Ketobacter sp. MCCC 1A13808: one gene and its partner. The main gene of each other region encodes a partner of the protein of the gene in region 2 in a complex. Links are inferred from orthologs where the notes say so. Each region holds a gene or a part of one and is shown on either strand. Other genes may lie near its edges.

The links.
Region 1: the proteins of groL (region 2) and metK are in contact, whole or in part, in a cryo-EM structure (PDB 8P4O), measured with the Escherichia coli proteins. The link is inferred for Ketobacter sp. MCCC 1A13808 from one-to-one orthologs.

What each region holds. Positions count from the first base shown.
Region 1 is NZ_VRKW01000009.1:20,606-24,926, forward strand. What follows is about bases 1-2,858. They hold metK (methionine adenosyltransferase), read left to right. Parts: upstream 1-778; coding sequence 779-1,939; downstream 1,940-2,858. Other genes in these bases: FT643_RS15870 (ArsR/SmtB family transcription factor), read left to right, coding at 1-748; ahcY (adenosylhomocysteinase), read left to right, coding at 1,976-2,858. In the rest of the region: more of ahcY, read left to right, coding at 2,859-3,364; metF (methylenetetrahydrofolate reductase [NAD(P)H]), read left to right, coding at 3,368-4,222. UniProt on the Escherichia coli protein: Catalyzes the formation of S-adenosylmethionine (AdoMet) from methionine and ATP.
Region 2 is NZ_VRKW01000001.1:732,953-738,785, reverse strand. Bases 1,563-4,469 are described here. They hold groL (chaperonin GroEL), read left to right. Parts: upstream 1,563-2,144; coding sequence 2,145-3,794; downstream 3,795-4,469. Other genes in these bases: FT643_RS03150 (2-isopropylmalate synthase), read left to right, coding at 3,958-4,469; FT643_RS03160 (co-chaperone GroES), read left to right, coding at 1,784-2,074. Also shown: FT643_RS03170 (hypothetical protein), read right to left, coding at 1-616; FT643_RS03165 (FxsA family protein), read left to right, coding at 871-1,443; more of FT643_RS03150, read left to right, coding at 4,470-5,505; FT643_RS03145 (hypothetical protein), read left to right, coding at 5,506-5,833.

The sequences.
Region 1 (4,321 bases), on a different replicon or contig from region 2:
TTTTTATCGCCGGGTTTTAGCCGATACCGCTACACCGCTGGGGCAATTGTTAGCGTCACTGTACGCAAGCATCGATCAGGTACCGCTAGCATTGACCACCGCCGACAATATTCACCGCATAAAGCAAGAGCGCGAAGAAGTTTCCAGGGAATTTTTTGACCGTCATGCGGACCAATTCCGTGAGCAACAGGAATTGATTGCTCTGTTCGATCAATACGCCGGCAACGTCAAAGACATGCTGCTGCAAACCGATCCGCAAAAGGATCACAGCGCGCTGGAGATCGGACCCGGCGAAGGTGCATTCCTACCCACGCTGTCACAACTGTTCGGAACCGTCACCGCCATCGACATTTCCAAAGAGATGTTAGAAAAGGCAGAAGCATTACGGCAGCAACATCAACTGGATAACGTTACGCTACTGTGTGCCGATACCGAAGATGCCGTGCAGCAGGCCAAACAGTTTGATCGCATCGTCTGCAATATGGTTTTACATCACGTACCGTCGCCGGCTGATGTTTTTGAAGATTGCACCCGGTTATTAAAAAGTGGCGGCACATTAGTGGTGGCGGATTTATGTCACCACGATCAGGATTGGGCAAAACAAAGCTGCGGTGATTTGTGGCTGGGTTTTGACCCTGAAGAGTTAACCGATTGGGCGCAAGAAGCCGGATTGGACAGCAAGGACAGTCTCTATCTGGGACTACGAAACGGGTTTCAGATTCAGATCAGACGTTTCGACAAACTTTAACATTGAACGCAAGCAAAGGAATCGAGTGTAATGAGCGAATACTCCATTTTCACATCAGAATCGGTCTCTGAAGGCCATCCCGATAAAATGGCAGACCAGATATCAGACGCTGTGCTGGATGCCATTATTAAAGACGATCCGCACGCCCGTGTGGCGGTGGAAACTATGGTTAAAACCGGTATGGCCGTTATCGCCGGAGAGGTTCGCACCAACACCTACGTCGATCTGGAAGACATCGTACGTAACGTAATTCTGGACATCGGTTATAACAGTTCTGATGTCGGATTTGATGGTGCCTCTTGTGCCGTTCTAAATGCTATCGGCAAACAATCTGCCGACATTGCAGTGGGCGTCGACGAAGCCGAAGACAAAGACCTGGGTGCAGGTGATCAGGGTTTAATGTTCGGATACGCCACCAATGAAACAGACGTACTGATGCCGGCAGCGATACATTATTCACATCGTTTAGTTCAGCGTCAGGCCTATTTACGTAAAAACAAAATTTTATCCTGGCTGCGTCCGGACGCCAAAAGCCAGGTCACACTGCGCTACGAAAATGGCAAGCCTGTTGCTGTAGATGCGGTCGTTCTGTCTACCCAACATGATGAAGGTGTAAAGCTGGCCGATCTGCGCGAAGCCATTATGGAAGAACTGATCAAAAACGTACTTCCGGCTGAGTGGCTGCACAAGGATACTCAATATCACATCAATCCGACCGGCCAGTTTATTATCGGCGGGCCTGTAGGTGATTGTGGTCTGACCGGCCGTAAAATTATCGTCGACACTTACGGCGGCGCGGCGCGTCATGGTGGTGGTGCGTTCTCTGGTAAAGATCCTTCCAAAGTGGATCGCTCTGCTGCTTATGCCGGCCGCTATGTTGCAAAAAACATTGTCGCGGCAGGTCTGGCCGACCGATGCGAAATTCAGGTTTCTTATGCCATTGGTGTAGCTGAACCGACTTCAATTTCAATCAATACGTTCGGCACCAACAAAGTCAGCGAAGAACAGATCGCCGGCCTGGTACGTGAACACTTTGACCTGCGCCCGCGCGGTGTTATTGAAATGCTGGATCTGCGCCGACCTATTTATCGTGCCACTGCAGCCTATGGTCACTTTGGCCGTGAAGAAGCAGAGTTCACTTGGGAAAAGACCGACAAAGCAGCCATTTTGCGCGACGCTGCCAATATTTAAATTCATTCAACTATTTACTCTTCAAAGGGCTGAACTATGAACGCCGTTCTCGAAAACAATTTTAGCGATTATAAAGTTGCTGACATCTCACAGGCCGACTATGGCCGCCGCGAAATCGAAATCGCTGAAGGCGAAATGCCTGCGCTGATGGCACTGCGCACCAAGTACAAAGCGGAACAACCCCTGAAAGGCGCAAAGATCATGGGTTGCATTCACATGACCATTCAAACCGCTGTATTGATCGAAACACTGATCGAGCTGGGTGCAGATGTACGCTGGTCTTCCTGTAATATTTTTTCCACACAGGATCACGCTGCTGCTGCAGTCGCCGCTGCCGGCATTCCAGTGTTTGCCTGGAAAGGTGAAACCGAAGAAGAGTTCTGGTGGTGCATAGAGCAAACCGTTCTGAGCGAAGGCAAAGAGTGGGACGCCAATATGATTCTGGACGACGGCGGTGACTTAACCCTGTTGTTACATGACAAATACCCGCACATGCTGGACCGCATTCACGGTATTTCAGAAGAAACCACTACCGGTGTGCACCGTCTGTTGGAAATGCTGGAAAAAGGCACCCTGAAAGTTCCCGCGATCAATGTCAACGACGCCGTAACCAAATCCAAAAACGACAACAAATACGGTTGTCGCCACAGTCTGAGTGACGCCATCAAACGTGGCACCGACCATCTGCTATCCGGTAAGAAAGCGTTAGTGATCGGCTACGGAGACGTAGGCAAAGGATCTGCTGCTTCGTTGCGTCAGGAAGGCATGATTGTGCGGGTCACTGAAATCGATCCGATTTGCGCAATGCAAGCCTGTATGGACGGTTTTGAAGTGTTGTCTCCCTATAACGACGGGATCAATGACGGCAGCGAAAATTGCATTAACACAGCACTGTTGCAGAACACCGATCTGGTGGTTACCACCACCGGTAACGTCAACGTCTGTGATGCCAATATGCTGAAAGGCCTGAAGAACGGCGCAGTCGTATGCAATATCGGTCACTTCGACAGTGAGATTGATACAGCGTTTATGCGTAAGAATTGGGAATGGCAGGAAATTAAGCCTCAGGTTCACAAAATCTACCGCGACAAAGCCAGCAACAACCACTTGATCCTGTTATCCGAAGGTCGTCTGGTCAACCTGGGCAATGCCACAGGCCACCCATCACGCATTATGGATGGATCTTTCGCCAATCAGGTTCTGGCGCAAATCTATTTGTGGGAACGCAAGTTTGCCGACCTGCCTGCAGCAGAAAAGCAATCCAATCTGTATGTAAATGTGCTGCCGAAAAAGCTGGACGAAGAAGTCGCTGCAGAAATGGTGCGTGGCTTTGGCGGGGTGATTACGCGTATGACCGACACCCAGGCGGAATACATTAACATTCCGGTTGAAGGTCCTTTTAAACCAGACAGCTATAAGTACTGAACAATGAATTCACAAACGCAATATGATAAACGCTACAGCTTTGAATTCTTCCCACCAAAGACCGACGCCGGTGTGGAAAAGCTAAAGCGCGTACAACAGGAGCTGGCGGCGAAAAGCCCCAGCTTCTTCTCTGTCACTTATGGTGCCGGCGGCTCTACTCGGGATCGCACGTTTCAAACCGTAACGCAGGTGAAGCAGAATACCGGTATTAGTACTGCACCTCACTTATCTTGTGTAGGGGATAGCAAATCACAATTGGGGGAAATTCTGCAGCAATATGTCTCCAACGGGATTGAGCGTATCGTTGCCCTGCGCGGAGATTTGCCGTCAGGGATGGGAGCCTCTATTGGCGAGCTGAAATACGCCAGTGATCTGGTTGCATTTATCCGCGAACAGACAGGTGATCATTTCCATCTTGAAGTTGCTGCTTATCCGGAAATGCACCCTCAGGCAAAGAGTATGAACGCCGATCTGGACGCCTTCAGAGCCAAAGTGGAAGCCGGTGCCAATAGCGCTATCACTCAGTATTTTTTCAATATCGATGCCTATAAGTTTTTCGTGGATAGCTGCGAAAAAAGAGGACTGGATATTCCGGTGGTACCCGGCATCATGCCCATCATAAATTACGAAAACCTAGTTCGGTTTTCTCAAATGTGCGGTGCAGAAATTCCGCGCTGGATTCGGGTTCGGATGGAATCTTATTCCGGTGATCCAACTTCCGTTCTGCAGTTTGGCGAAGAGGTCATCACCAGTCTGTGCCAGTCACTACTGGGGATGGGCGCGCCCGGTTTGCATTTCTATACAATGAACCAGTCCGCACCGACCCTGGCAATTTGGGATAACCTGGATCTGAGTTAACGTCGCCCACTGCCCAGACAGATCATCGGCTATCGGAAGGCTAGATAAGAATCGCTTTCAGTTAGCTCGCACTGCAGGCAGGACGGTAGTGGTGACCTG
Region 2 (5,833 bases):
TTCTCCCCATAAACGGGATGTAGGCACCGACTTTGAAATCATACCCGGTAAGCAGTTTGACATAGCTGTCTTTCACGTGGCTATCTTCGGTTTCATAGCCCACGTAAATCAGTTTGTTGACCCACACGTGATCTGCGTATTTGCTCGCCATTGAATAGCGGCTTTGAACGCCTGTCGAAAACACTCGGGCAGATTCGTGGGTAGACAGGTTTTTGGCCCAGCCAATGTCCAGGTAGGGGGTCAGTTCCCATTGGTCGGTGATGTTAAACACCTTTTCTATACCCGGAATCACCGCGATGGTGCCGACATCATCCGGTAGCTGTAAGTCGTCGATCTGATCCCGCCCATATTCATAAAATCCGAGCGAGGTGGTTATTCTCAGGCGGTAATCCGAGTGTCCCGGGATTTCATAGCTCAAGGGGATGTTGAGCACAAACACCGAATTGTCAGTACCGTTATAAAGTCCGTTACCTAAATAAGATGCGAACACGTAGTTAGCAGGCTCATCCTCTATTGCATGAACACAGGTAGTACAGGCCATCAACAGCACAACCAAAAGAAAGGCGAGTGGTCGGGTGAACAGGGTTGTGACGGTATTGATACAGCGTTTATTCATGAGGTAATTCAGTTGGTATATTCGGAAAGCCAGCCAATATTACCACCAGACATGCTCAAGAACATGGCTGATCTATTATATTTCCGGATATTATTCGCCGTTTAAGGCTGCCCTAAAACCGCCTTTTCTGGTGAGGGCCTGGCTGAACCGGATCAAAAAGGGAACTTGGAAACCCAGGTTTTGTCTCCATATAAAGATATTGCAGCCCAAGTTGACGGCTGCTAAAAGCCATACATACAAATTTAGGAACCATAATGGGATTCGGGCGCGTCTTTCTGTTTATTTTCATATTTGCCTTGCTGGAAGCCATGGTGCTCGGTCAAGTGGCACAGGCCGTCGGATGGGGCGTGACAATCCTGCTTACCGTGTTGACGGCGATGTTAGGGTCGGCGCTGTTTCGCTGGCAGGGCCTGCAAACCTGGGTGAGGCTGAATAAGCGAATCCAGCGAGGTGAAATGCCGGGTAATGAGATGGTTGAAGGTGTGATGCTGCTATTGGGTGGGGCATTGCTGATAACTCCCGGTTTTATAACGGACGGCATCGGGTTTCTGCTGCTGCTGCCCCACACCCGCCGGGGTATGGCGTCTTATGTGATTAAGAAGGGCATGCTGAATTCCGTGGGCACAATGGGCAGTGCGGCCGGTGCATCCGGCGTCTGGATACATCGCGGGGGGGCAACTGGTCCATTTTCAGCATCCGCTTATGGTCAGCAATATCGTCGAGCTCGGCCTGAGGCTAGTGCCGATTCAGACAATCCGCAGGTCTATGAAGACGGAAAAGGTCACCTGATTATTGAAGGTGAGGCGGAAAAGAAAGACAAGACCTGACGCTGGTAATGACCCCCATGCGGCAGGTAGTTCACCGATACCGGATCCCACAGCAGGGTAATTGGTTATCCGGGGTGACGAATTCACTACAATTAGCCGATTTTATCAAATAAATACTACTCCAGGCCTTGAAAATTCGCTTTGCATCCCAAATTAGCAGGCATCCCGAAGAAAGAGTCCAGGTATGTGTAAGAGGCTCTTGACGGATTCATCGGCAGCATTATTATTAGCACTCTGCGGTTGAGAGTGCTAATAAGTGGATTGCCGCGCAATTGACCAAAATTAAACGTAGCAAATCTACTTGTCTAAACAACAAGATTAATTGGGAGACTGAAAACTCATGAATATCCGTCCTTTACATGATCGCGTCGTCATTCGCCGTGTTGAAGAGGAAACAAAAAGTGCTGGTGGCATCGTATTGCCTGGTTCCGCAGCTGAGAAACCTTCTCAAGGCGAAATTCTGGCGGTTGGCCCGGGCCGAACGACCGAGAACGGTGAAGTCCGTCCTCTGGATGTAAAAGCCGGCGACAAAGTAATCTTTGGCCAGTATGCAGGCAGCAGCGTCAAAATTGACGGTGAAGAACTGCTGATCATGGCTGAAAGCGAAATCTTCGGTGTATTGGAAGGCTAAGCGACCCGAACTTTACAGGTTTCAATCAACAAGCGATTGAAGAACTCTAAGAATTCAAAAGGAAAGAAAAATGGCAGCTAAAGAAGTTAAATTCGGCGACAGCGCCCGTTCCAGAATGGTTCGCGGCGTTAACGTATTAGCAGATGCAGTTAAAGTCACTCTGGGCCCAAAAGGCCGCAATGTAGTATTGGAAAAGTCGTTCGGTTCACCAACCATCACTAAAGATGGTGTATCGGTTGCGAAAGAAATTGAACTGGAAGATAAGTTCGAAAATATGGGTGCGCAAATGGTAAAAGAAGTTGCGTCCCAGGCAAACGATGCAGCGGGTGACGGTACAACTACCGCAACCGTGCTGGCTCAATCGATCGTATCCGAAGGCCTGCGTGCGGTGGCGGCCGGTATGAACCCGATGGATCTTAAGCGTGGTATTGATAAAGCCACTGTAGCTGTGGTTGAAGAACTGAGCAGAATGTCTACTCCTTGTGAAGATTCTAAAGCGATCGCGCAAGTAGGCACCATCTCTGCTAATAGCGATTCTTCTGTAGGAAGCATCATTGCAGAAGCCATGGAAAAAGTAGGCAAAGAAGGCGTTATCACGGTTGAGGAAGGAAGCGGCCTGGAGAACGAACTGGAAGTTGTTGAAGGCATGCAATTTGATCGTGGTTACCTGTCTCCTTACTTCATTAACAACCAAGAAAAAATGAGCGTTGAACTGGAAAGCCCGTTCATGCTTTTGGTCGACAAGAAAATCTCCAACATTCGTGACATGTTGCCGATTCTGGAATCGGTTGCAAAAGCGGGTAAGCCTCTGCTGATCATCGCAGAAGATGTTGAAGGCGAAGCATTAGCAACCCTGGTTGTGAATAACATGCGTGGCATCGTTAAAGTGGCTGCTGTTAAGGCTCCCGGTTTTGGCGATCGTCGTAAAGCGATGTTGCAGGATCTGGCCATTTTGACCGGCGGCACCGTGATTTCCGAAGAAGTGGGTATGTCTCTGGAAGGCGCGACTCTGGATGATCTGGGTACGGCTAAAAAGATAACCATTACCAAAGAAAACACCATCGTGGTCGACGGTGCCGGTGAAGAATCTGAGATTCAGGCTCGCGTTAAGCAAATCCGTCAGCAAATCGAAGAAGCGACTTCTGACTATGACAAAGAAAAACTGCAAGAGCGCGTAGCCAAATTGGCCGGCGGTGTTGCGGTAATCAAAGTCGGTGCCGGTTCCGAAGTGGAAATGAAAGAGAAGAAAGCCCGTGTAGAAGATGCTCTGCATGCAACACGTGCGGCAGTTGAAGAAGGTGTTGTTCCTGGCGGTGGTGTTGCTCTGGTTCGTGCCTTGGCAACAATCGGCTCTCTGGAAGGAGCGAACGAAGACCAGACTGCCGGTATTCAATTGGCATTGCGTGCGATGGAAGCGCCAATCCGTCAAATCGCGGCTAACGCGGGTGCAGAAGCCTCTGTTGTTGTTGATAAAGTAAAATCAGGTACCGGCAATTACGGTTACGATGCTGCGACCGGTGAATATGGCGATATGATCGAGTTGGGTATTCTGGATCCTGCCAAAGTAACTCGTGCTGCTCTGCAGGCTGCTGCTTCTATTGCGGGTCTGATGATTACGACAGAAGCGATGGTTGCTGATATCCCTGAAGAGAAAGGCGCTCCTGCAATGCCTGATATGGGCGGCATGGGTGGAATGGGTGGCATGGGCGGCATGATGTAGTCAGCCCTGACCCCTATTTAGTACTGAAAGCAAGTGCTTATAAAACCCCGTCATTTGACGGGGTTTTTTTATATACTGCATTAAGCCCTGCCGACGGTTGAGATCATTGGCCGGAGCGATCATCATTAGCGTCTATTTTGCACCGACTCTAGCGGAGTGAACCATGAGTAAAGACAGGCTAGTCGTATTTGATACCACCTTGCGGGATGGAGAACAAAGCCCCGGCGCGTCCATGACACTGGAAGAAAAGGTCCGTATCGGCAAAGTACTGGAACGGATGCAGGTGGATGTCATTGAAGCGGGTTTCGCTATCGCCAGCCAGGGCGACTTTGAGTCTGTAAAAGCAGTAGCAGATACCATACAAGAAAGCCGGGTTTGCTCTTTGGCCAGAGCGGTTGATGCGGATATCGAGCGCGCTGCGGAAGCATTGAAAAATGCCAATGCGGGCCGTATACATACCTTTATCGCCACGTCTCCGATCCATATGGAATATAAATTACGGATGACTCCGGAGCAGGTCATCGAGCAAACCATCAAAGCCGTAAAAAAGGCGCGCAATCTGTGTGAAGACGTTGAGTTTTCCTGTGAAGATGCTGGGCGCTCGGATGTGGATTTTTTGTGTCGGGTTATTGAGGCTGCGATTGATGCGGGGGCCAACACGATCAATATCCCTGACACAGTGGGTTATGCCGTGCCACTGCAGTTCGGTGAAATGATTCGGCAGTTGCTGGAGAGAGTGCCGAATGCAGATAAGGCGGTGTTCTCAGTTCATTGTCACAATGATTTGGGTCTGGCCGTTGCGAATTCACTGTCAGCGGTTGCGCAGGGCGCTCGCCAAGTGGAATGTACGATTAACGGCTTGGGTGAGCGGGCGGGAAATGCGTCGCTAGAGGAAATTGTAATGGCGGTTCAAACCCGTCCGGATTTTTTCGATGTCGTCACCAATATTAATACTCGGGAAATAGCACCGGCTTCACGTTTGGTTTCATCAATCACCGGCTTTCCGGTTCAGCCCAATAAAGCCATTGTCGGCGCCAATGCGTTTGCGCATGAATCGGGAATTCACCAAGACGGTGTTATAAAGTTCCGTGAAACTTACGAAATTATGAAAGCTGAAGATGTCGGCTGGAATGCAAACCGGATGGTGTTGGGTAAACATTCAGGCAGGAATGCGTTCCGGGCGCGGCTCGATGAATTGGGTATTGTGCTGAAATCGGAAATGGAACTGAATGAAACGTTTCAGCGTTTCAAAGACCTGGCAGATAAAAAGCATGAAATTTTTGATGAGGATATTCAGGCGCTTATCAGTGATATCCTCACAGCCAGTGAAAACGAGCAATATGCACTGGTATCGCTCAGTGTCTGTTCTCAAACCGGCGAAGTGCCGACCTCTCAAATTGTATTGAGTGTCGCCGGCAAAGAGCAGCACGGGGAAAGCGAAGGAGCCGGGCCGGTGGATGCCACCTTCAGAGCGATTGAGCAGATTGCATCGAGCGGCGCCCAGTTAGAACTTTACAATGTTAGTGCGATCACCAGCGGCACGGATTCTCAGGGTGAGGTGACGGTCAGGCTGGAAAAAGGCGGGCGCATTGTCAACGGTCATGGAGCGGATATCGATATTGTAGCGGCATCCGCAAAAGCGTATCTGAATGCATTGAATCACCTTAGCGCGGATTCGAAGAAAGCGCACCCCCAGAAGGGAGGCGTGTAAATGATCCCCGAAGCAAATCGCATCGCTTATCTGGAAGCCCTCGGCATCACCCAATATGTCGCGCACACCGCGATAAGCGGCGTGCTGCAATTACCGGTATTGGAGTGGGATGAAGTAGTGCCCCATGCGGAAGAGTGGAGTGGGCTTGCAAATAATGCAGATAATCACGACACGCAAGGCGAGGCATTTGAAGGTCTTAGTGAAATACCAGCTGAGAGCGCAGCAGAAAAAACCTCGGTGGCGATCGCGCCTTCGAAGTCGCACTTGGAAACAGAGGGCTCTGCCGAGCACCTGCCGGCGGTTGATACCGGTATCCCGGAGCTGGATT